2 linked regions of the Blastochloris tepida genome follow. The protein of the gene in region 2 binds, or shares a complex with, the protein of the main gene of each other region. Links are inferred from orthologs where the notes say so. Each region holds a gene or a part of one and is shown on either strand. Other genes may lie near its edges. The genes, in order: BLTE_RS01770 and BLTE_RS00840.

The links.
Region 1: the proteins of BLTE_RS00840 (region 2) and BLTE_RS01770 are in contact, whole or in part, in a solved structure (PDB 1A0O), measured with the Escherichia coli proteins. The link is inferred for Blastochloris tepida from one-to-one orthologs.

Annotation. Positions count from the first base shown.
Region 1 is NZ_AP018907.1:396,907-408,206, forward strand. Bases 4,846-8,226 are described here. They hold BLTE_RS01770 (hybrid sensor histidine kinase/response regulator), read left to right. Parts: upstream 4,846-5,194; coding sequence 5,195-8,026; downstream 8,027-8,226. Other genes in these bases: chpT (histidine phosphotransferase ChpT), read left to right, coding at 4,846-4,924; BLTE_RS01775 (chemotaxis protein CheW), read left to right, coding at 8,044-8,226. Outside these bases: BLTE_RS01740 (c-type cytochrome), read left to right, coding at 1-105; BLTE_RS01745 (coiled-coil domain-containing protein), read right to left, coding at 138-1,214; BLTE_RS01750 (DUF1134 domain-containing protein), read right to left, coding at 1,547-2,143; BLTE_RS01755 (YHS domain-containing (seleno)protein), read left to right, coding at 2,389-2,793; BLTE_RS01760 (3'(2'),5'-bisphosphate nucleotidase CysQ family protein), read right to left, coding at 3,237-4,058; more of chpT, read left to right, coding at 4,199-4,845; more of BLTE_RS01775, read left to right, coding at 8,227-8,505; BLTE_RS01780 (response regulator), read left to right, coding at 8,520-8,885; BLTE_RS01785 (protein-glutamate methylesterase/protein-glutamine glutaminase), read left to right, coding at 8,962-10,113; BLTE_RS01790 (CheR family methyltransferase), read left to right, coding at 10,110-10,985; BLTE_RS01795 (DUF411 domain-containing protein), read right to left, coding at 11,137-11,300. UniProt on the Escherichia coli protein: Involved in the transmission of sensory signals from the chemoreceptors to the flagellar motors. CheA is autophosphorylated; it can transfer its phosphate group to either CheB or CheY.
Region 2 is NZ_AP018907.1:194,546-205,311, forward strand. The notes cover bases 3,772-6,618. They hold BLTE_RS00840 (response regulator), read right to left. Parts: upstream 5,464-6,618; coding sequence 5,080-5,463; downstream 3,772-5,079. Other genes in these bases: BLTE_RS00830 (TIGR01459 family HAD-type hydrolase), read left to right, coding at 3,772-3,871; BLTE_RS18245 (protein phosphatase CheZ), read right to left, coding at 4,147-4,998; BLTE_RS00845 (MaoC family dehydratase), read left to right, coding at 5,702-6,133; BLTE_RS00850 (bifunctional riboflavin kinase/FAD synthetase), read left to right, coding at 6,360-6,618. Also shown: hisS (histidine--tRNA ligase), read left to right, coding at 1-1,442; BLTE_RS00825 (IS110 family RNA-guided transposase), read left to right, coding at 1,785-2,753; more of BLTE_RS00830, read left to right, coding at 2,996-3,771; more of BLTE_RS00850, read left to right, coding at 6,619-7,322; BLTE_RS00855 (methyl-accepting chemotaxis protein), read left to right, coding at 7,563-9,527; ileS (isoleucine--tRNA ligase), read left to right, coding at 10,075-10,766. UniProt on the Escherichia coli protein: Involved in the transmission of sensory signals from the chemoreceptors to the flagellar motors.

The sequences.
Region 1 (11,300 bases), 200 kb from region 2 along the record:
TTCGCCGCCGCCATCGCTTCGCCGCACCCGCCGATGCCGAAGCTCGACCTCACCCGCAAGGAGATGGCCGACCTGCTCGCCTTCGTCCGCAGCCGGGCGCAGTGATACGAAACCGGGCCTGAGCTGCCGCCCAGGCGTCAGGGGTTGGCGGCGCGGGCCTGAAGGGTGCGGATGCGCTCGGCGAGCGAGGCGGGAGCCGCGGGCGCCTCCGTGCCCGCCCCGTTCAGTCTGGCGGGTTCGGCGATCAGCGCCGGGATCGGCGAGCCGGGTCCCTCGATCTGGGCGGTGAGGCGGGCGATCTCGGCGGCGACGTCGGTGATGCGTTCGCGCAGCAGCGCGTTCTCGCTGCGCTCGGCCGCGCCGGTGCCCTCGGCCTGCCGCTTGGCCTCGACCAGATCATGCCGCAGCCGGGCGATCTCCTCGCGGGCCTGGGCCAGCGCACTCTCCAGCACGCCATTCTCGGTGGTCAGCGCCGCCATTGCGGCGTTGAGCGCGGCGGGGCCGCGCTCGGCCTCGCCTTCGAGCACGGCGATGCGCTTCATCAGCATGTCGCGCTCGCGCACATGGCCGGCCAGCCGGTTCTCGAGGTCGGCGAGGCGGACGGCCATGCGCGCGGCCCGGTTGCGCTCGTCGAGGACCTGCTCCAGCTCCTGCTCCCGCGCCGCAAGCCGCTGGCGCAGGCTCGCCGCCTGGGCGGTGAGCGTGGCGATCTCGGCCTTCTGGTCGTGCGACAGGTTGGCGGTCTCATCGACGAGCCGCTGCAGGCCGGCGAGCGAGGCCTCGCGGTCCGACAGCAGAGCGGAGACCTGTTCGAGCGTCTGGGTGCGGGCGGCAAGCTCCTGCTGCACGGCGGCCAGATGGTCGGCCAGCGCCCGGTCCTGCGAGCCCAGCGCCTGCAGGCTCGCGTCCTTCTCGGCAAGCTCGGCCTTGAGGGCGAGGATGGTCTCGGTCCTGCGGCCGATCTCGGCCAGCTGCTCGGCGGACTTCTGGCGCAGCGTCTCGGCCTCGATCTCCACCCGCCGGACGGCCACCGCATATTCGGCGCGGATCTGGTCCTTGTCGGCCTGGATCTCGGCGAGCGAGACCGGCACGAGGCTCTCGATCCGCCGGCGGGTGAGGCGGACGGCGCGGTTCCACACCGCCGGCATCGCGGTGAGCGCGAGCGCGGTGGCCAGGAGGAAGCCGAGGGCGAAATACATGATCGCTTCGATCATGTGCGACCTTTCTGCGGGAGCCGGCGGCGAGCGCCGCGGCCCCGGCCTTGAGAAGCGCCGCATGCCCTGGGCCGAACGGACGATTTCCGGCAGGGACACGCTCCCGGAACGCGGTTCCGGGGCCGCGCGGCCCGGGCGTTGCGGCGGGCCGCGATTTCGCAGCATTCATGCCATGGCGGCACGGCGGCTGCCAGTAAAAGCACGGCCCGCCGCAGCACAAAGATGCGGTGGCGGACCAGGGGCGCCGCCGTTGCGGCCGCCGGAGGATCCCGCAGGATCCGTCACGATGCGGCAGGCGGCCCGGCAGGGAGCGCAGCAGGCCGCAACCCGGGTCAGAACGGGTTCCAGGTCGGCTGCCGCGTGAACTTCAGATAGCCGACATTGGCGCCGAGACGCAGGCCGATGCCCGAGCGGATCGGCACCACCGTCACGCCATCGGCGGTGAGCGCGGTGATGCCGAAGCCGGCGACCAGATAGGCCGAGCCGGCGATGCCGGGGAAGCGCTGGAAGATGTCGGTCACCTGCCGCATGTTGTAGACCAGCATCATGGTGCGGGCGCCGTCGCCGCCGAAGTCGAAGCCGAGCGAGGGCCCCTGCCAGAACACCGGCATGTCGCCGGCATTGCGGGTGTAGAGCGTGCCCTCGCCATAGCGCAGGCCGACGGCGAAGGCGCCGGTGCCCTCCTGGCCGAGGATGTAGCCGTTCGGCAGGCCCCATTTCGACACCACGTCCTGGATGGCTTCGGCCAGCCCGCGCGAGATGCTGCCGAAGAAGCTGTGGCCGGCCTGGACCAGCTCGTCGGGCTTGAAATGGCCGACGCGGCTCTGCGGGGGCGGCGCCTGATCGTGACCCTGGGCCTGACCGGGTGCGAACGGGGCGCCGGCAAGAACAGCAAGGAGGGCGAACAGCAGAATCCGAAGGCGGATCATCGGTCGTGCTCCGGTTGGACGGGATGAAGGATTAACGCGGCGCTCACCGCCCGTTCCTATACTCGGTCTGGTACGCGATCTTGGCGAAGGTTCTCCGCGCCGCAGGCGGCGCGAATCGCCACAGCGAAGGCAAAGTAATAGACATGAGTATGGCGTGTACTGGGCAGTCGCGGTGGCGGGCGCTCCGCCGGTGGCGCCCCGCGTGGCCAGCGCTCCTGATCGCCTTTGCACTGCTCGGCTCGGCCGTGGCCGCCACCAATGAGCGGGTGGTGGCCGACCGCCATTCGGGCCTGGCGCTGTGGGGCTACGACCCGGTGGCCTACCATTTGGAGGGCGCGGCCCGGCAGGGCAGCGCCAAGTATGAGCTTGCGCACGCGAATGTCGTCTGGCGCTTCGTCAATGCCGGCAACCTCGCCGCCTTCAAGGAGGCGCCCGACGACTATATGCCGGCGTTCGGCGGCCACGATCCCTCGGCGGTGGCCCGCAAGGCGGCGGTGCCCGGCAATCCCGAAGTGTTCGCGGTGTGGTCCGGCCGGCTCCTGCTGTTCCGCAACGAGGCCAGCCGCGAGCGGTTCTTCACCGATCCGGCAAACGCCTTCCGGGCCGCCGAATCCGGCTGGGACGAGGCCGCCAGGACGCTGCCGCGGTGAGACAGTCGTCCGGGCGATCGGCCTGGAATCGTGGTCGGAAGACCGCTGCCCAGGTGGGCTACGGTATTCACGGATCTGATTCTGTGCTGAGCCATCAATGGCTTAATGGACAGGCTGCGGATGTCTCATCGAGAACGCGGTGGATCGGCAGTTACCGGGGGCCGCAGGATTGAACTCGTCATGCCCGCGCTTGCAGCCAAGCTTGCGCAGGCTGCATGAATTTGCCTGCGCGGGCATCCACGTCTTGAAAACCTATTTGAAAACAAAGACGTGGATGGCCGGGACAAGCCCGGCCATGACGACGGCGGGCTTGTGCCAGACGCCGCAGGCGCAAATCACGCCGAAAGAGATCGCGTTTCGGCTCGATCTCTCTCGGCCCAGGCGATTCAGATCCGTGAATGCCGTAGGCCCGGGTGGGAGAGGGAAGAAAGAAGCAGCGCCGGTCAATCCGAGGCCGGCGCGCCCGAGGCCCGGAAGCCGTTGACGGCAAAGCCTTCCTCCGCCTTGCCATAGAGGAGGGGCGAGCCGTCCGGCGCCGTCACCGTGCCGCCGGCGGCGATCAGCAGCGCGTGGCCGGCGGCGATGTCCCATTCGCGCACCATGCCCAGCCGCAGATAGAGGTCAGCCCGGCCCTCGGCGATGACGGCGAACTTCAGCGCCGAGCCGAGCCTGAGGCAGGTCGTTGGGCCGAGCGCGGCCACCGCCCGCTCGGTCTCCGGGTCGAGATGGGTGCGGCTCAGCGCCACGGTCGGCACCGCCGGGCGCGGCCGGCAATGGATCGGCTGCCAGGCCGAGCGCGGCGCGAGCCCGTCCCGCGCCGGGGCGGCCCGCCAGGCGCCGGCGCCGACCAGCCCGAGCCAGGTGTCGCCGCCCACCGGCGCGTGCACCACGCCGAGCACCGGCCGGCCACCGACGACGAGCGCGATATTGACGGCGTATTCGCCGTTGCCGGCCAGGAATTCCTTGGTGCCGTCGAGCGGATCGACCAGGAACAGCCTGTCCTTGGCCGGGGGCACGATGCCGGCCGCCACCGCCTCCTCGGAGGCCGCCGGAATGCCGGGGCAGAGGTCGGCGAGGCCGGCGAGCACGATCGCCTCCGAGGCCCGGTCGGCCTCGGTGACAGGGCTGCCGTCCGCCTTCAGGTGGGCCGGGGCGCCGGCGGTGCGCACCGCCTCGATGCGGCGGCCGGCCTGGACGGCGAGGTTGCCCAGAGCGGCGAGCAGGTCGAGGTCACGCAGGCGGCAATCGCCGTTCGAATCAATCATGTTGCCCAATCGCGCCGTCAGCCTTGGCAGCGCGGGGCATGCCGGTGTATCCGAACCCAGCCGCGACGTCGGCGAATCGTGGCACTCTCTCCGGCCACCGGAAGGCTCCCATGTCGAACGCTCCGATGTCGAACGCTCCGATGTCCGACCCTTTCAAGTCCGAGGCTCCCAAGGCTGACGCTCCCAAGGCCGATGCTCCCAAGGCTGAGGCTTTCAAGACCGAGGCTGCGGCCTCCGAGGTGTTCGCCCTCGAAGGCCTCGATCTTGCGGCTCTTGTCGCGAGCCGCGTCTGTCATGATGTCATCAGCCCGGTCGGGGCGATCGTCAATGGCCTGGAGGTTCTCGACGAGAACAACCAGGACGAGGACATGCGGGCCTTCGCCCTCAACCTCATCCGCAAGAGCGCGCGGCAGGCCTCGGCCCGCCTGCAGTTCTGCCGGCTGGCGTTCGGCGCCGCCGGCTCGGCCGGCGCCGAGGTCGATACCGGCGATGCCGAGACGGTCGCCCGCGGCGTGCTCGACGACGAGCGCACCAAGCTGATCTGGGACGTGCCGCGCCGGCTGATGCCGAAGAACCGGGTGAAGCTCCTGCTCAATCTGGTGGTGCTGGCGGGCAACACGATCCCGCGCGGCGGCGTCATCCAGGTGCGCAGCGAAGGCGACGGCTTCCGGGTGGTGGCCGAAGGCACCAATCCGCGCGTGCCCGCCGGCATCCGCGAGCTTCTGGCCGGCCATCCCGCCAACGGCCATATCGACGGCACTCTGATCCAGCCCTTCTATACCGGGCTGCTCGCCCGCACCGCCGGCCTGAGCGTGACGGTGGCGGTGGAGCCGGGCGGCGTGTCGTTCAACGTCGCCAGCGCCTGACCCTGCACCCCTGCCGCTACGCGGCGGCGCGGCGCCTCCGGTAACCGTTTCGAGCGGGCCGGATGCGCGCGGTACGTGCGCGAGGATCAATACTGGCGCAATCCTGGTTTGTGCGAGCGAATACCGTAAACGGATTGTCTACCTTACCGGCCGGGCAATGGTTCCCGCCGATTCATTTCAGTCAATTTTAACGCATGTCTCCGACACTGCCTGAATGATCCGGGCGATCGTCCGGTTCAGTCCGCCATGTGCGACCGAGGCGTGCCCCTCATGGACGATCTACTTCGCGAATTCCTGACCGAGACCAACGAGAGCTTGGATACGGTCGACGTTCAGCTTGTCCGGTTCGAACAGGACCCGAACGACAAGAAGATCCTCGACAATATCTTCCGTCTTGTTCACACCATCAAGGGAACCTGCGGCTTCCTCGGCCTGCCCCGGCTGGAAGCCCTGGCGCATGCCGCCGAGACCCTGATGGGCAAGTTCCGTGACGGCATGCCGGTGACCGGCGAGGCGGTGACGCTGATCCTGTCCACCATCGACCGGCTGAAGCTGGTGCTGGACGGGCTGGAGCGCCAGGAGGAGGAGCCGGCCGGCTCCGACGAGGACCTGATCGGCCAGCTCGAACAGATGGCGCTCCACGGCGCCGCCGAGATCGCCGCGCCGCCCACCGCGCCGGAGGCCGAGAGCCCGCAGGCGCAGCCGGAAGCGGAGCCGGAGACGGCTGTCGGCGTCCTGGTCGAGCAGACGCTGGAGCGGCCGCTGCGGCCGGGCGAGGTGTCGCTCGACGAGCTGGAGCGGGCGTTCCGCGAGACCGCGGTCGAGCTGCCGGAGCCGGTGGCCGAGCCGGCCCAGGTCGCGATGGACCTCGAAGCGGCCGACATCGAGGTGGTCGAGGCGAAGGCGCCCGAACCCATGGCAGCCGAGGCGAAGAAGCCCGAGCCCAATAAGGTCGAGGCCAAGACGCCTGAGGCCAAGAAGCCCGAGGTGAAGAAGCCCGAGGTGAAGAAGGCCGCTCCCAAGGCCGAGGACGACGACAAGGCGCCGGAGTCGATGGTCAAGAACCAGAGCATCCGCGTCAATGTCGAGACGCTCGAACACCTGATGACCATGGTGTCCGAGCTGGTGCTGACCCGCAATCAGCTGCTCGAAATCGTCCGCCGCCACGAGGATTCCGAATTCAAGGTGCCGCTGCAGCGGCTGTCCAACGTCACCGCCGAGCTGCAGGAAGGCGTGATGAAGACGCGCATGCAGCCGATCGGCAATGCGTGGCAGAAGCTGCCGCGCATCGTGCGCGACCTCGCCAACGAGCTTGGCAAGTCGATCGAGCTGGAATCCGTGGGCGCGGAGACCGAGCTCGACCGGCAGGTGCTCGACCTGATCAAGGACCCGCTCACCCACATGGTGCGCAACTCCGCCGACCACGGGCTCGAAGGCCCGGAGGAGCGGCGCGCCAACGGCAAGTCGGAGACCGGAACCATCCGCCTGTCCGCCTTCCACGAGGGCGGCCACATCATCATCGAGATCGCCGACGACGGGCGCGGCCTCAACACCGAGAAGATCAAGGCCAAGGCGATCGCCAACGGGCTGGTCAGCGAGGCCGACGCCGAGAAGCTGTCGGAGAGCCAGATCCAGAAGTTCATCTTCGCGCCGGGCTTCTCGACCGCGGCCAAGGTGACCTCGGTGTCGGGGCGCGGCGTCGGCATGGACGTGGTGCGCACCAATATCGACCAGATCGGCGGCACCATCGATCTCAAGTCGGTCTATGGCGAAGGCACCACCGTCACCATCAAGATCCCGCTGACGCTCGCCATCGTCTCGGCGCTGATCGTCGAGGCCGGCGGCGACCGCTTCGCCATTCCGCAGCTGGCGGTGGTCGAGCTGGTGCGGGCGCAGACCAATTCCGACCACCGCATCGAGCGCATCAAGGACACCCCGGTGCTCCGCCTGCGCAACAAGCTTCTGCCGCTCGTGCATCTGAAGCGGCTGCTCAAGATCGACGGCGGCCAGAAGCTCGACGAGGAGTCCGGCTTCATCGTGGTGACGCAGGTCGGCAACCAGACCTTCGGCATCGTGGTCGACGGCGTGTTCCACACCGAGGAAATCGTCGTCAAGCCGATGTCCTCGAAGCTGCGCCACATCCCGATGTTCTCCGGCAACACCATTCTCGGCGACGGCTCGGTGATCATGATCATCGATCCGAACGGCATCGCCGCGGCGTTCGGCGCCGGCACCGAGGCGCACCGCGCCGAGGAGGACGATGCCGAGGCGGCGCACGCGCAGGCCGCCGGTCAGACGCTGTCGATGCTGGTGTTCCGCGCCGGCTCGCCCGAGCCCAAGGCGGTGCCGCTGTCGCTGGTGACGCGCCTGGAGGAGATCGACGCGACCAAGATCGAGCGTTCCAACGGCCGCTGGCTGGTGCAGTATCGTGGCAGCCTGATGCCGCTGGTCACCGTCAATCCGCACGTCACGGTGCGCAGCGAGGGAACCCAGCCGATGCTGGTGTTCTCCGAGGCCGGCCGCTCGATGGGCCTCGTCGTCGACGAGATCGTCGACATCGTCGAGGATCGCCTCAACATCGAGGTGGCGAGCGAGCAGCCGGGCGTGCTCGGCTCGGCGGTGATCAAGGGTCAGGCGACCGAGGTCATCGACATCGGCCACTATCTGCCGATGGCGTTCGAGGACTGGATGTCGCGCAAGTCGATCCGCGTCGGCGGTCCGTCGCCGAAGCTGCTGTTCGTCGACGACTCGCCGTTCTTCCGCAACATGCTGACGCCGGTGCTGCGGGCGGCGGGCTACGAGGTGGTGGCCTGCACCGACGGCGAGGCGGCGCTGGCGACGCTGAAGCAGGATCCGCGCTTCGACATCGTCGTCGCCGACGTCGAGATGCCGGGCATGGACGGCTTCGAGCTGGCCGAGCAGGTCAAGGCCGATCCGCGCACCAAGCACATGCCGATGATCGCGCTGTCGTCGGTGGCGACGCCCGCCTCCATCGAGCGCGGCCGCAGCGTCGGCTTCGACGATCACATCGCCAAGTTCGACCGCCAGGGCCTGATCGCCGCGCTCAAGGAATGCTCGGTCGAGTGGGAGAAGGCGGCGTGAGCGGCGAGGGAACCACCATGACCACGGCAATGAGCCAGGACACCACGGAATTCGTCACCGTGCTGATCGGCGGGCAGCTGTTCGGGCTTCCCATCGAGCGCGTGCACGACGTGTTCATGCCCGACCGGCTGACGCGCGTGCCGCTGGCGGCGCCGGAGCTGGCCGGCGTGCTCAATCTGCGCGGCCGCATCGTCACCGCCATCGACATGCGGGTGCGGCTCGGGCTGCCCGCCCGCGACGACGGCAAGACCAACATGGCTGTCGGCATCGAGCACAAGGGCGAAAGCTACGGCCTGCTGATCGATCAGGTCGGCGAGGTGCTGAAGGTGTCGGAAGCGACGCACGAGGCCAATCCGGCCAATCTCGATCCGCGCTGGGCGCGGGTGTCGGCCGGCGTGCATCGCCTCGACGGCCAGTTGATGGTGATCCTCGATGTCGATCGGGTGCTCGACAACGGCATCGACGCCCTCGCGGCCTGAACGGAGTGGATGACATGAAGACGTGTCTGGTGGTCGACGATTCGAGCGTCATCCGGAAGGTGGCGCGCCGCATCATCGAGGGCTTCAAGTTCTCGGTGAACGAGGCCGAGGACGGCGAGAAGGCGCTGGATGCCTGCCGCCGGCAGATGCCCGACGCCGTGCTGCTCGACTGGAACATGCCGGTGATGGACGGCTACGAGTTCCTCAAGCACCTGCGCGCCATGCCGGGCGGCTCGGCGCCGAAGGTGGTGTTCTGCACCACCGAGAACGACGTCGCCCACATCGCCCGCGCGCTGCACGCCGGCGCAAACGAATACATCATGAAGCCGTTCGACAAGGAGATCGTCGAGGCCAAGTTCCAGGAAGTCGGCTTGATCTGAGCCGCGCCGATCCGGCACGGGCCGCGTGCGTGGTGCGCGGGCCCGGACCCATTCCCCCTTGCGACGCGTGCCGAAGATGACTGCCACCGCTCCGATCCTCGCCTCCACCGACCAGCCGATCCGCGTGATGATCGTGGACGACGCCGTCGTCGTGCGCGGCCTCGTGTCGCGGTGGCTGGCCGAGGAGACGGGCGTCGAGGTCGTGGCCTCGCTGCGCAACGGCCGCGAGGCGGTCGACCAGTTCAACCGCTACGATCCGGACGTGGTGGTGCTGGACATCGAGATGCCCGAGCTCGACGGCATCTCCACCCTGCCGCTGCTGCTTGAGAAGAAACGCGATCTCATCGTCATAATGGCGTCGACGCTGACGCGCCGCAACGCCGAGATCTCGCTCAAGGCGCTGTCGCTCGGCGCCGCCGACTACATCCCCAAGCCCGAGACCAACCGCGACGTCACCACCTCGACGACGTTCCGCCGCGAGCTGGTCGACAAGATCAAGAGCCTCGCCGCGCGCCGCCGCCGCACCGCGCCGCGGCCGGCGCCGGCCGTGGCGCCGGTGGCCGGCCGGCCGGCCGCACCGCCCTTGACGCCGCGCCTCGGGCCGCTGCCCGCCGACATCAGGCTGCGGCCGTTTCCGCCGACGCCGCCGCGCGTCATCGCCATCGGCTCGTCGACCGGCGGGCCGCAGGCGCTGCAGGTGGTGCTGAAGGGGCTGGCGCCGATCGCGGCGCGCTTTCCCATCATCATCACCCAGCACATGCCGCCGACCTTCACCACCATTCTCGCCGAGCATCTCGGCCGCGCCAGTGGCCGGCCGGCGCACGAGGGCATCGACGGCGAGCCGATCACCGCCGGCACCATCTATGTCGCGCCGGGCGGCCGCCACATGGTCATCAAGCGCGTCAACAACGTGCCGGTGATCGGGCTCGAGGACGGGCCGCCGGTGAACTACTGCAAGCCGGCGGTCGACCCGCTGTTCGCTTCGGCCGCCGACGCCTATGGCGCGGGCCTGCTCGCGGTCGTGCTCACCGGCATGGGCTCGGACGGCGCCCATGGCGCGGGCGACGTCGTCGCCCATGGCGGGGGGGTCATCGCCCAGGACGAGGCGACCAGCGTCGTCTGGGGCATGCCCGGCGCCACCGCTCATTCCGGGGTGTGTTCGGCGGTGCTGCCGCTCAATGACATCGCCCCGCGCATCATCCGTCTCGCATCGGGAGATCGCCTGTGACGCCGCTCGATTACGAGTATCTGCGCAAGTTCCTCAAGGAGCGCTCCGGGCTGCTGCTGTCCAACGACAAGCAGTATCTCATCGAAAGCCGCCTGCTGCCGGTGGCGCGGAAGGCGGGGCTCGCCTCGATCTCCGATCTCGTCGCCAAGCTGAAGGCGCCGGGCGCCGAGCGGCTCGCGGTCGAGGTCACCGAGGCGATGACCACCAACGAGTCGTTCTTCTTCCGCGACAAGGTGCCGTTCGACCATTTCCGCGACACCATGCTGCCGAAGGCGATGGCGCTGCGGGCCAAGGAGCGCCGCCTGCGCATCTGGTGCGCGGCTGCCTCCACCGGCCAGGAGCCCTATTCGCTGGCCATCCTGCTCAAGGAGGCCGCCGACAGACTGGTCGGCTGGCGGGTCGAGATCATCGGCACCGACCTGTCGAACGAGGTGCTGGAGAAGGCCAGGGCCGGCGTCTACAGCCAGTTCGAGGTGCAGCGCGGCCTGCCGATCCAGATGCTGGTGAAGTATTTCGACCAGTCCGGCGACATCTGGCAGATCAAGCCCGAGATCCGGGCGATGGTGCAGTACCGGCCGCTCAACCTGCTGAACGATTTCTCGTCGCTCGGCACGTTCGACATCGTGTTCTGCCGCAACGTGCTGATCTATTTCGACCAGGACACCAAGATCGACGTGCTGAAGCGGATCGCCAAGATCACCGTGCCGGAAGGCTTCCTGGTGCTCGGCGCCGCCGAGACGGTGGTGGGCCTCACCGACGCCTTCGTGCCGGTGCCGGACAAGCGCGGTCTCTATCAGCCCAATGTCAGCGGCAAGCCGGGGCTCGGCTCGATCGGCCAGCCGCGCCTCGCGGCGGCGGGCGCGCGGGTGTGATCCGGTTTCCGGCTGATCAAGCCGGAGAACCGTATTCCGATCGCCGAAAAATCCCTTCCAACTCAAGGATTTTTCGGCGAGACCGTTTCCGGTATCCCGAAGGGATCAACCGGAAACCGTATGATCCGTTGTGGATGGCCGCCGCGTCCGCTCAATATGTCGCGTAAGGGCGAGTGCCGCCCCGAAGATCGATCAGCAGGACATCGAAGCGTTCGCGCGGGGCGCCTTCCATGCCGGGCGAGCCGCCGGGCATGCCCGGCACCGTGAGACCGCGGGCCGGCGCATTCTCGGCGATCAGCCGCCGGATGTCGGCGG
Region 2 (10,766 bases):
ACATGCTGGACACCATCCGCAAGGTCTATGAGCGCTACGGCTTCGAGGCGGTCGAGACCCCGGCGTTCGAATACACCGACGCGCTGGGCAAGTTCCTGCCCGATCAGGACCGGCCGAACGAGGGCGTCTTTTCGCTGCAGGACGACGACGAGCAGTGGCTCAGCTTGCGCTACGACCTGACGGCGCCGCTGGCGCGCTTTGTCGCGGAGAATTTCGACCGGCTGCCCAAGCCCTACCGCAGCTATCGGGCGGGCTGGGTGTTCCGCAACGAGAAGCCGGGGCCGGGCCGCTTCCGCCAGTTCATGCAGTTCGACGCCGACACGGTGGGGTCGGGCTCGGTCGCGGCCGATGCCGAGATCTGCATGATGGCCGCCGACACGCTGGAGGCGCTGGGCATCGCGCGCGGCGACTATGTGATCAAGGTCAACAACCGCAAGGTTCTCGACGGGGTGATGGAGGCGATCGGCCTCGCCGGCGACGAGAATGCCGGGCGGCGGCTGACGGTGCTGCGGGCGATCGACAAGCTGGACCGACTGGGCGTCGAGGGCGTGCGGTTGCTGCTGGGGCCGGGCCGTAAGGACGACAGCGGAGATTTCACAAAAGGAGCGGGGCTGAATGAGGAGCAGGTTCAGCGGTTGCTGCTTTTCACAGGGTGGGGTGAGCCTACTGGCGCAGAACGTGCCGTATCTGTGAACAAGCTTCGGCTGGACAGCTTTGAGAGGGCGGTTGGAGAATCTTCATCTGGTCTCGCGGGACACGCTGAGCTCGTTGAGCTTCGCGAATATTGCAAATGCTCCGGCTACGATGATCGAATTATTATAGATCCCTCCGTCGTCCGCGGGCTGGAATACTACACCGGCCCGGTGTTCGAGGCCGAGCTGACCTTCGAGATCCCCGGCGATGACGGCAAGCCGGTGCGCTTCGGCTCGGTCGGCGGCGGCGGGCGCTATGACGGGCTGGTCTCGCGCTTCCGCGGCGAGAAGGTGCCGGCCACCGGCTTCTCGATCGGCGTCTCCCGCCTCGCCGCAGCACTTCAGAAGCTCGGCAAGCTGGCCTCCGCCGAGCCGGTCGGCCCCGTCGTGGTGGTGCCGCGCACCGCGGCGCTGGCGCCGCACTGCATGCGGCTGGTGCAACAGCTTCGCGACGACGAGAGCTTGCGCGCGCTGCCCGGCTTCGCCGCCGAAATGTATCTCGGCGGCGGCTCGTTCAAGGGCGGCCTGCGCTATGCCGACAAGCGGCGCTGCGTCGTCGCCATCATGATCGGCGAGAGCGAGATTGAGGCCGGCAAGGCGGTGGTGAAGGACCTGATCGAGGGCACCGAGCAGGCCAAGGCGATCGAGACCAACGCCGAATACCGCGCCCAGCGCCTCGCCCAGTTCGAGGCCACCGAGGCCGAGCTTCCGGCCGCGATCCGCGAGATCCTGGCGCGGCATTCGGCTTGATGCGCGTTGCCGGGCTGTCGTCCCGGGCAAGGGCGCAAAGCGCCCGCGACCCGGGACCGTTTTCCGTTTCGCGTCGTCCCGGACGGCGCGGGATGCGCAGCATCCGGCGCCGAGCCGGGACCGTTTTCCGGAAGGGGGCCTTTTCCTGCGGACGATCCCGGGTTGGAACGGCGAACTGTGCTTTGATGGGTGCACCGGCTCGGGGTGGCCACCCCGAGCCGGTGCGGGCGGCACGCCGTGTCCCGGGTGAGCCTTCGAGGCCGTCGCGAGCAGAAGCGGCCGTCCGTCCCAAGCCAACCCGAACAGTTGCACGGGGCTTTTGACCCCGCTTCCAAGCCTGGGATGCTTGCCATGCTGCCACACCCGACGCCGCTTGCCACCCACCTTGTGGGCATCGATGTCTCCAAGGACTGGCTCGACATCGCCTTCGACGACACCAAGGTCGAGCGCGTCGATAACACCCCCGCGGCTCTCCAGCGCTTGGCCAGGCGCCTGGTGAAGGCCGGGCTCACCACCGCCGGCCTGGAGCCGACCGGCGGCTATGAACGCCTGGCGGTCGCGGTGCTGCGCGAGGCCGGCCTCACCGTGCTGCAGGTCGACAGCTGGCGCTGCCGCCAGTTCGCCAAGGCCTGCGGCCAGCGCGCCAAGAGCGATCCGCTCGACGCCCGCATCATCCGCGCCTTCATGCTGCATCACCCCTGCCGGCCGTTCCCGGAGCCCTCGCAAGCGCAGAGCGACCTGACCGCCTGGGTGCGCGAAATCACCCGCGCCGAGGCCGACATCCGCCGCCTCGAGAACCGCAAGGCCCACCCCACCCTGGCGGCCATCACCGCCCGGCTCGATGCCGAAATCGCCGCCCTGCGCGAGACCGTCGCCGCGGCCGAACAGGCCATCGAGGCGTTGATCGCCGCCGATCCGGCGATGGACGCCAAGGCCAAGATCATCACCTCGGTGCCGGGGATCGCCAACAAGACGGCCCGCGTCCTGCTCGCAGAAGCTCCCGAACTCGGCCGGTTCACCCCCCGCCAAGCCGGTGCCATCGGCGGCTGCGCACCCTATCGCAACGACAGCGGCAAAGCGCGGCGGCCGGCCCATATCGAGGCCGGACGCCGCGCGCTCAAGCGCGCCTGCTATCTCGCCGCCTTCGCCGCCATCCACTGGAACCCGTGGGCCAAACAGCTCTACGCCGACCTCAAAGCCCGCGGAAAACCCGCTAAGGTCGCCCTCATCGCCATCGCCAGAAAGCTCCTGACCATCCTCAACGCCATGATTCGAGACAACAAACCCTGGCGAGACCCCAAAACCGCATGACAGTTGCTCTTCGCTTCGCTCCGCCCGGGATGACGAGGCACGGAGAAGGGCGATCCCGGCTTTCGCTTTCGCTCGGCCGGGATGACGAGGCACGGAGAAGGGCGACCCCGGGCCACGATCTCGCTCGCTCATGACGGCCATTCCGCGCGCCGCCATTTGCGGCGGCGCGCGTTCGGCCTATGTGTTCGCCCGCCGAGTCGCCCCATCCGCCAATCGTCCTCGTTCCAACCTCACGGCCCCCCATGCTCACAACCTCCCTGCCGCCGATGATCGCCGGCCTGTCGGCGCTGGCCGGCCGCTATGACGTGCTGCTCTGCGACGTGTGGGGGGTGATCCATGACGGCGCCGCGGCCCACGCGCCGGCCTGCGAGGCGCTGCAACGCTTCCGCGCGGGCGGCGGCACCGTGGTGCTGGTCTCCAATGCGCCGCGGCCGGGCCGGGCGGTGATGCCGCAGCTTGCCGGCTATGGCGTGCCGGACGGGACGTTCGACGCCATCGTCGCCTCGGGCGACGTGTCGCGCGCGGTGCTGGCGGCGCGGCCGGGCGTGCGGGTGTTCCATATCGGGCCGGACCGCGACCTGCCGCTGTTCGAGGGGCTCGACGCAAGGCGGGTGCCGCTCGACGAGGCCGAGCTGGTGCTGTGCACCGGGCCGTGGAACGACGAGGTCGAGACGCCCGAGGACTACCGGGCGCTGCTGCAGGACGTGCTCGCGCGCCGGCTGATGATGGTGTGCGGCAACCCGGACGTGGTGGTGGAGCGCGGCGGCCGGCTGATCTATTGCGCCGGCGCCATCGCCGATCTCTACGCCGCTATGGACGGCGAGGTGCTCTATGCCGGCAAGCCGCACCCGCCGATCTATCGGCAGGCGCTGGCCGCGGCCGAGGCGCTGCGCGGCGCGCCGGTCGATCCGGCCCGCGTGCTGGCGATCGGCGACTCGGTGCGCACCGACCTTGCCGGCGCGGCGGCGCAGGGGCTCGACTGCCTGTTCATCCTGGCCGGCATCCATGCCGGCGAGATCGGCGACCCCGCCACCCGCGAAGGGGCGGCGGCGCTGGCGACGCTGTTCTCGGCGGCGCTGGTGCAGCCGGTGGCGACGATGCACCATCTGGCGTGGTGAGGCCGGGAAACCGTATCAGTTTGCCACCGGAAACCCGACCCGCCGGCGAGGAAAACGCCTCGCCGCCGGGAGCCGTCGGGGTGCGGTTGACCCGGACACTCTCGGTTTCGACGACGCGCGCCGGGGCGTTCTGCCCCCCACCCCCGACCCCTCCCCACCATTCACTGCGTTCATGGGGGGAGGGGAGAAGCGGCGCGCCCCCTTCTCCCCTCCCCCCGCGAGCTTTGCGAGCGGTGGGGAGGGGTCGGGGGTGGGGGGCTTCGGACGCTTCCTGTTCAGGCGAACAGCTTGTCGATATCGTCCTGGCTGGCCTTGTCCTCGGCCGCGTCCGGCGCGGTCGGCGGCGCCTTGACCGGCGCGGCGGCGACGGCGGGCTTGGGCGCAGCGGCGGGCTTGGGCGCGGCGGCGGGTTTGGGCGCGGGCGCAGGGGCGGCGGCGGCCTTTGCCGGGGCGGGCTGGGCCGGTTTGGCTGCGGGCTGGGCCGGCGTGCCGCTCAGCATGCTGTCGACGTCCGACTGGCTGACGCCCTGGCCGGCGAGCTGCGGCCCGTGCAGCAGCAGCTTCTCGGCGCGGGCGGCCTTGGCCGCCTCCTCGGCGGTGGCGAAGCCGCGGGCGTCGCGGGTGCGGGTGGCGGCGGCGAAGCGGCCGACGCGGGTCTCGATCGCCTTCAGCGTCTGCACCACCTTGGCGACGCGCTGGCCGGTGATGTCCTGGAACGAGCAGGCCTCGAACACCGCCATCATGCGCTCGTCGACGAACGCCTTGTAGGCGTCGGGGTCGGAGGCGTCCGCGGCCATGATCTCCTCGGCCGCGGTCATGATGGTGTTGGTGGCGGCTTCCGTCGCCTTGACGATGGCGTCGAGCTCCTGGCCGGCCGCGGGGATGCGCGTTTCCTTCAGGTCGTGAACCTGCAGCGCACCGATCTCCTCCTTCATCGACTGGATGTATTCGGCGATCTCGCGCAGCTCGCGATAGACCGCCTTGTCCAGCGTCAGGAAGAATGCCTGCAGAGATTCGGCCGTGATCTCGGCGAGGGCCACAACGTCCGAGAGGGACACTTCAACCCCCTTCTTGTCTCTGAGGAAACCGACGATACGCTCAAGGTGCTCCGTCTGGTAGGCGCTCACGGAACTTACTCCCCGGGACGGCCCGTCCTGGACCGCCATCGCTGTCATCGCTTCGTGTTCTTGGTGTTTTCTTGAAAACCGTCAGTCCGCGAAGACGGCCTCGATCTTGGTCTTGAGCGTCTGCGCGTTGAACGGCTTGACGATGTAGTTGTTGACGCCGGCCTTCTTGGCGGCGATCACGTTCTCGGTCTTGGACTCGGCGGTGACCATGATGAAGGGCGTCTTGGCCAGCGACGGATCGCCGCGGACCTCCTTCAGAAGCTCGTATCCGGTCATCGGCTCCATGTTCCAGTCGGAGATCACGAGGCCGTAGCGCTTCTCGCGCAGCTTGCCGAGCGCAGCAGAACCGTCGGCGGCGTCATCGATATCCTCGAAGCCGAGCTGCTTCAGAAGATTACGAATGATGCGCACCATCGTGCTGTAATCGTCGACAACCAAGATGGGCATCGAAAGGTCGACAGCCATTTCTTCTACTCCGTCGGCATTCTGGCGGCGTTGCGCCTATTATGGACTAATCCGGCAGAGTCTCCCTCTGTCCGAACGTCCCCCTGTACTTGGGCAATTTAGCGAAGAGCTTTGAACATCCGGTTAATCGCCCGGAGCGATGGCCGCGACCTTCGGCGTATTGCGGTGCAGCACGAAGTTCAGCATCCTGATACCAAACACGGAGGCCGAATTGAGCGACGTTCAGACCCGCCTGGGCATGCGCAGCCTGTATTTCGAGGATCTCGCGGTCGGCATGCGCGAGAGCATCATGAAGACGGTGATGGCCGACGACATTGTCGGCTTCGCGGATCTGTCGGGCGACCACAACCCGATCCATCTGTGCGACCTCTATGCTGCCGGCACGCGGTTCGGCGGCCGCATCGCCCATGGCCTCTACACGGCAAGCCTGATCTCGGCCGTGGTCGGCACCCGGCTGCCCGGCCCCGGCGCGATCTACCGCTCGCAGACGCTGAACTTCCACGCGCCGGTGAAGATCGGCGACGTGGTGGCGGTGTCGGTGGAGGTGGCCGAGCTGGTCGAGAAGGGCCGGCGCGCCCGCCTGCACTGCGAGGCGACGGTGGACGGCAAGGTGGTGCTGGACGGCGAAGCCTGGGTGTCGGTGCCGCCGCGGCCGCAACCGCACGCTTGACGGGACAGGGTGGCGGGGGGCAGGGTGCCGCCCACGCGCATCGCCGCCGGCGGGCGGGACGGTTCCCGGTAACGCCGTCGGATACCCAGCCAGCGGACGTGTGGGTGGGACCGGTTAGCTCCGCGCGAACGGTCCTCAATCGCAAGCGGATCCCGTACATCAGCGGACCCAAGCGCCAGCATACGCGACCGCGGCATCCCCGTTACCGTCTCCGCAACCGATTGCCATGACCCCCTTCGATCTCCCTTCCGCGCCCGCCTTCCGGGTGGTTCGCGACCTTGAACCCGTGCCCGCCGACCTGAGGGGCGCAGTGGTGGCGATCGGCAATTTCGACGGCGTCCATCGCGGCCACCGGGCGGTGATCGACGCCGCCGCCGAACGGGCGCGGGCGCTCGGCCGGCCGGTGGCGGCGCTGACCTTCGAGCCGCATCCGCGCGCGGTGTTCGCGCCGCACGCGCCGCTGTTCCGGCTGACGCCGGAGCCGGTGAAGCTGGCGGCGCTGGCGCGCGCCGGCTGCGATGCCGCATTCGTGATGACGTTCGATGCCGCCTTTGCCGGCGTCAGCGCCGATGACTTCGTCGACCAAGTGCTGGTGGAGCGGCTCGCCATCTCCGGCGCGGCGGTCGGTTTCGATTTCCATTTCGGCAGCAGGCGGGGCGGCTCGCCCGCCTTCCTGGTGCAGGCCGGCGCCCGCCGCGGTTTCGCGGTCGATGTGGTCGGCCCGCTGCATCATGAGGGGCGGCCGGTGTCGTCGAGCGCCATCCGCAGCCTGCTCGCCTCGGGCCGCATCGCCGAGGCCAACGACCTGCTCGGCTATCCGTGGTTCATCATCGGCACGGTGATCCGCGGCGACCAGCGCGGCCGCACGCTGGGCTATCCCACCGCCAATATCCGGCTCGATCCAGCCTGCGGTCTGGCGCATGGCATCTATGCAGTGCGCGCAGATGTCGCCGGCCGCCGCTACGACGCGGTGGCGAGCTTCGGCCGCCGGCCGACCTTCGACAATGGTGCGCCGCTTTTGGAAGTGTTCCTATTCGACTTCTCGGGCGACCTCTATGGCGCCGAGTTGGCGGTTACCTTCCACGCCCGCCTGCGCGAGGAGCGCAAGTTCGACAGCGTGGCGGCGCTTGTGACTCAGATGAATGCGGATTCCGCCGACGCGCGCCTCGCTCTGGCCGGCTGCGCCTGAGGGCGCGGCAGCCGCCATCCGCGGCACTGGCGGCCGGACGATTTTAGGAAAATATACCCGAGACGCGCCAGCCATCCGCGCGCCGCTCGGCGGCCCGCGCCTCAACCTCCGGCAGCACGAAATGCCTCCGGCCACGCGATGGTGAAGACGGAATTTCTCCGGCCTGTCGTAATTCCGTGACTCGATTACCATCCGTTAGGATCCCCTGCCCATTTTCACGCCACCTGCAGGGAGGGGAACATGAGGCTTCAAACCGGGCTGACACTGGCAATCTGCGGCAGCCTTGCGGTAGCGGCAGTCGGGTTCTTTTCGACCAGCCGGTGGTTCACCGAAAAAATCGTCTCGGAAAGCCTGCACAGCCGGTTGGCCAGCGAGTCGGCCCGGTTCGAGAGCGAGGTGGCCTCGCAGGCGATGCGGGCGCTGTCGCTGTCGCGGCTGGTCGCCAGCCTGCCGGAGGTGAAGCGCGCCTTCGCCGCCGGGGAGCGCGATGCGCTTCACACCATGCTGGCGCCGGCCTTCGCGGCGCTGCGCGCCGACGGCATCGAGCAGTTCCAGTTCCACACCCCGCCGGCCACCTCGTTCCTGCGGCTGCACAAGCCGGAGCGGTTCGGCGACGACCTGTCGGGCTTCCGCCCGACCGTGGTCGAGGCCAATGCCCGCAAGTCCGAGGTCCACGGCCTGGAGAACGGCGTTGCCGGCGCCAGCGTGCGCGGGGTGGTGCCGGTGCAGGATGGCGACGCCCATATCGGCTCGGTCGAGTTCGGCATCGCCTTCGGCGAGGACCTCGCCATGCAGTTCACCCAGCGCACCGCCACCTGGGTGGCGCTGTTCGTCGACGGCAAGACCGGCTTGACCCAGGTCGCCTCGACCTTCCCCAACGGTTTTGCCCCGACGCCCGAGCAGCTTTCGGCCGCCCGCAACGATGCGGTGCTGGACGACCACGCCATCCTCGACGGCTCGTCGCTGGCGATCAAATACGCGCCGCTGAACGACCTCGAGGGCCGCACCGTCGGCGTCGTCGCGCTCGGCATCGACCGCACCGACCTCGACGCCATGCAGTGGCAGTCGACAATGGTGTTCGGCGCGGTGTCGCTGGCCGCCCTGCTGCTGGGCTTCGGCATCGCCTTCCGGCTCAATGGCGTCATCGCCAAGCCGCTGAATTCCCTGGGCAGCTGCATGAAGGAGCTGGCCGGCGGCTCGACCGCGACCGCCATTCCGCCCAAGACCCAGATCGACGAGATCAACCAGATGACCGAGACGGTCGCGGTGTTCCGCGACACCGCGATCGAGCGCGAGCGGCTGGCGGCCGAGACCGCCCGCGCCCAGGCCGAGCGCGACCGCGCCAACCAGCGCATGGAGGCGGCGATCGAGAGCTTCCGCACCTCGGTGGCCGGCGTGCTCGACGCGGTGGACGCCAATACCGAGCGGCTGCGCGGCACCGCCCATGCGCTGGGCGACCTCGCCGGCAATGCCAGCCGCGAGGCCGGCTCGGCCGCCGTCGCCTCGGAGGAGACCACCTCCTCGGTGCAGGCGGTGGCGAGCGCGGCGGAGGAGCTGTCGTCGTCGATCCAGGAGATCGCCCGGCAGGTGGCCACCGCCAGCGGCGTCATCACCCAGGCCGGCACCACCACCGAGGCTTCGGCGCGCGAGATCGAGGCATTGGCCGCGGCCGGCGCCAAGATCGGCGCGGTGGTCGACCTGATCCAGGCGATCGCCGCCCAGACCAACCTGCTCGCGCTCAACGCCACCATCGAGGCGGCGCGGGCGGGCGACGCCGGCCGCGGCTTCGCGGTGGTCGCCTCCGAGGTCAAGTCTCTGGCCGCCCAGACCGCCAGCGCCACCGAGGAGATCGCCAGCCAGATCGCCACGATTCAGGCCTCGACCAAGACGGCGGTGGGGGCGATCCGCGAGGTGTCGCACGCGATGAGCGACATCCAGGGGGTCACCGGCTCCATCGCCTCGGCGGTCGAGCAGCAGAGTGCCGCGACCAACGAGATCGCCGCGAGCATCCAGCGCGCCGCCGACGTCACCACTTCGCTGGCGGCCAATGTCTCGGGCGTCACGGTGGCGATCAACGAGACCGGCACCTCGGCGACCGAGGTGCAGTCGGCCTCCGACGACCTCGCCCGCCAGTCGGAGCGGCTGGCGGCGGAGGTGAAGGACTTCCTGCACCGCCTGCGCAGCGACGACGCCGCGGCGGCGTGACACCAAGGGCAAGACGTGCGGGATCCGGCCTGAGCGGCCGGGTCCCGTTTCGTTTTCGGGGCAGGGCTGGTTGGCGGGCGGGCGCGCTCGGTCCGGCGGCGACGTGTGGGGGCGCGTGGAGGCAGCGTGTGGGTTCCCTTCCCCTCGCCGCTTCGCGGCTCGGCCGGGAACGACCGCGGCGTTTGGACCGCAGCGCTCATGAAGGATGGCCGGGAGCCACGGCCGGTCGTTCCCGGCGAGCGCACCTGCGGTGCGCGAGGGAAGGGAACCCAGAAGAAGGGAACCTAGTTGAAGGGAACCCAAGCGCCTCCTCCCGCCGATCCGGCGCGACCCGGCGCACGGAATGACCTGCGACCGGCCGGAACATGGCGCGCGACGCTTTATCCGCGCCGCCGGGCTTGCTAAGAGGGGCGCATGCAGCGCGCGCCCGTTCGTCTCCACGTCACGGCACGAATTCGCCGCCCGGCCTCCGGCCGGGCCTGACGGTCCGTCGGGGGTCGGGATCGCCGCCCGAAATCCGTCCCTTTGCTGCCCAAAGCACACCGCCATGACCAAGACTGACGCCGGCGCCTCCGACGCCAACACCGCTTCGACTGAAACCGGGTTCGACTATTCGCAGACCCTGTTCCTGCCGCAGACCGCGTTTCCGATGCGCGCCGGCCTGCCGCAGAAGGAGCCCGAGCTTCTGAAAGCCTGGGAGGAGGGCGACCTCTACGGCAAGCTGCGCCAGGCCGCGGCCGGCCGGCCGAAATTCGTGCTGCACGACGGCCCTCCCTACGCCAACGGCAACATCCACATCGGCCACGCGCTCAACAAGATCCTCAAGGACGTGGTGACCAAGTCCCAGCAGATGCTGGGCTTCGACTCCAACTACGTGCCGGGCTGGGACTGCCACGGCCTGCCGATCGAGTGGAAGATCGAGGAGCAGTACCGCGCCAAGGGCAAGAACAAGGACGCGGTGCCGGTGGTGGAGTTCCGCAAGGAGTGCCGCACCTTCGCCGAGCATTGGCTTGACGTGCAGCGGGGCGAGTTCAAGCGCCTCGGCGTGATCGGCGACTGGGACCACCCGTATTCGACCATGAGCTTCCCGGCCGAGGCCCAGATCGCCCGCGAGATCATGAAATTCGCCATGACCGGCCAGCTCTATCGCGGCTCCAAGCCGGTGATGTGGAGCGTGGTCGAGAAGACGGCGCTGGCCGAGGCCGAGGTCGAGTACGAGGACCACGCGAGCGATACGGT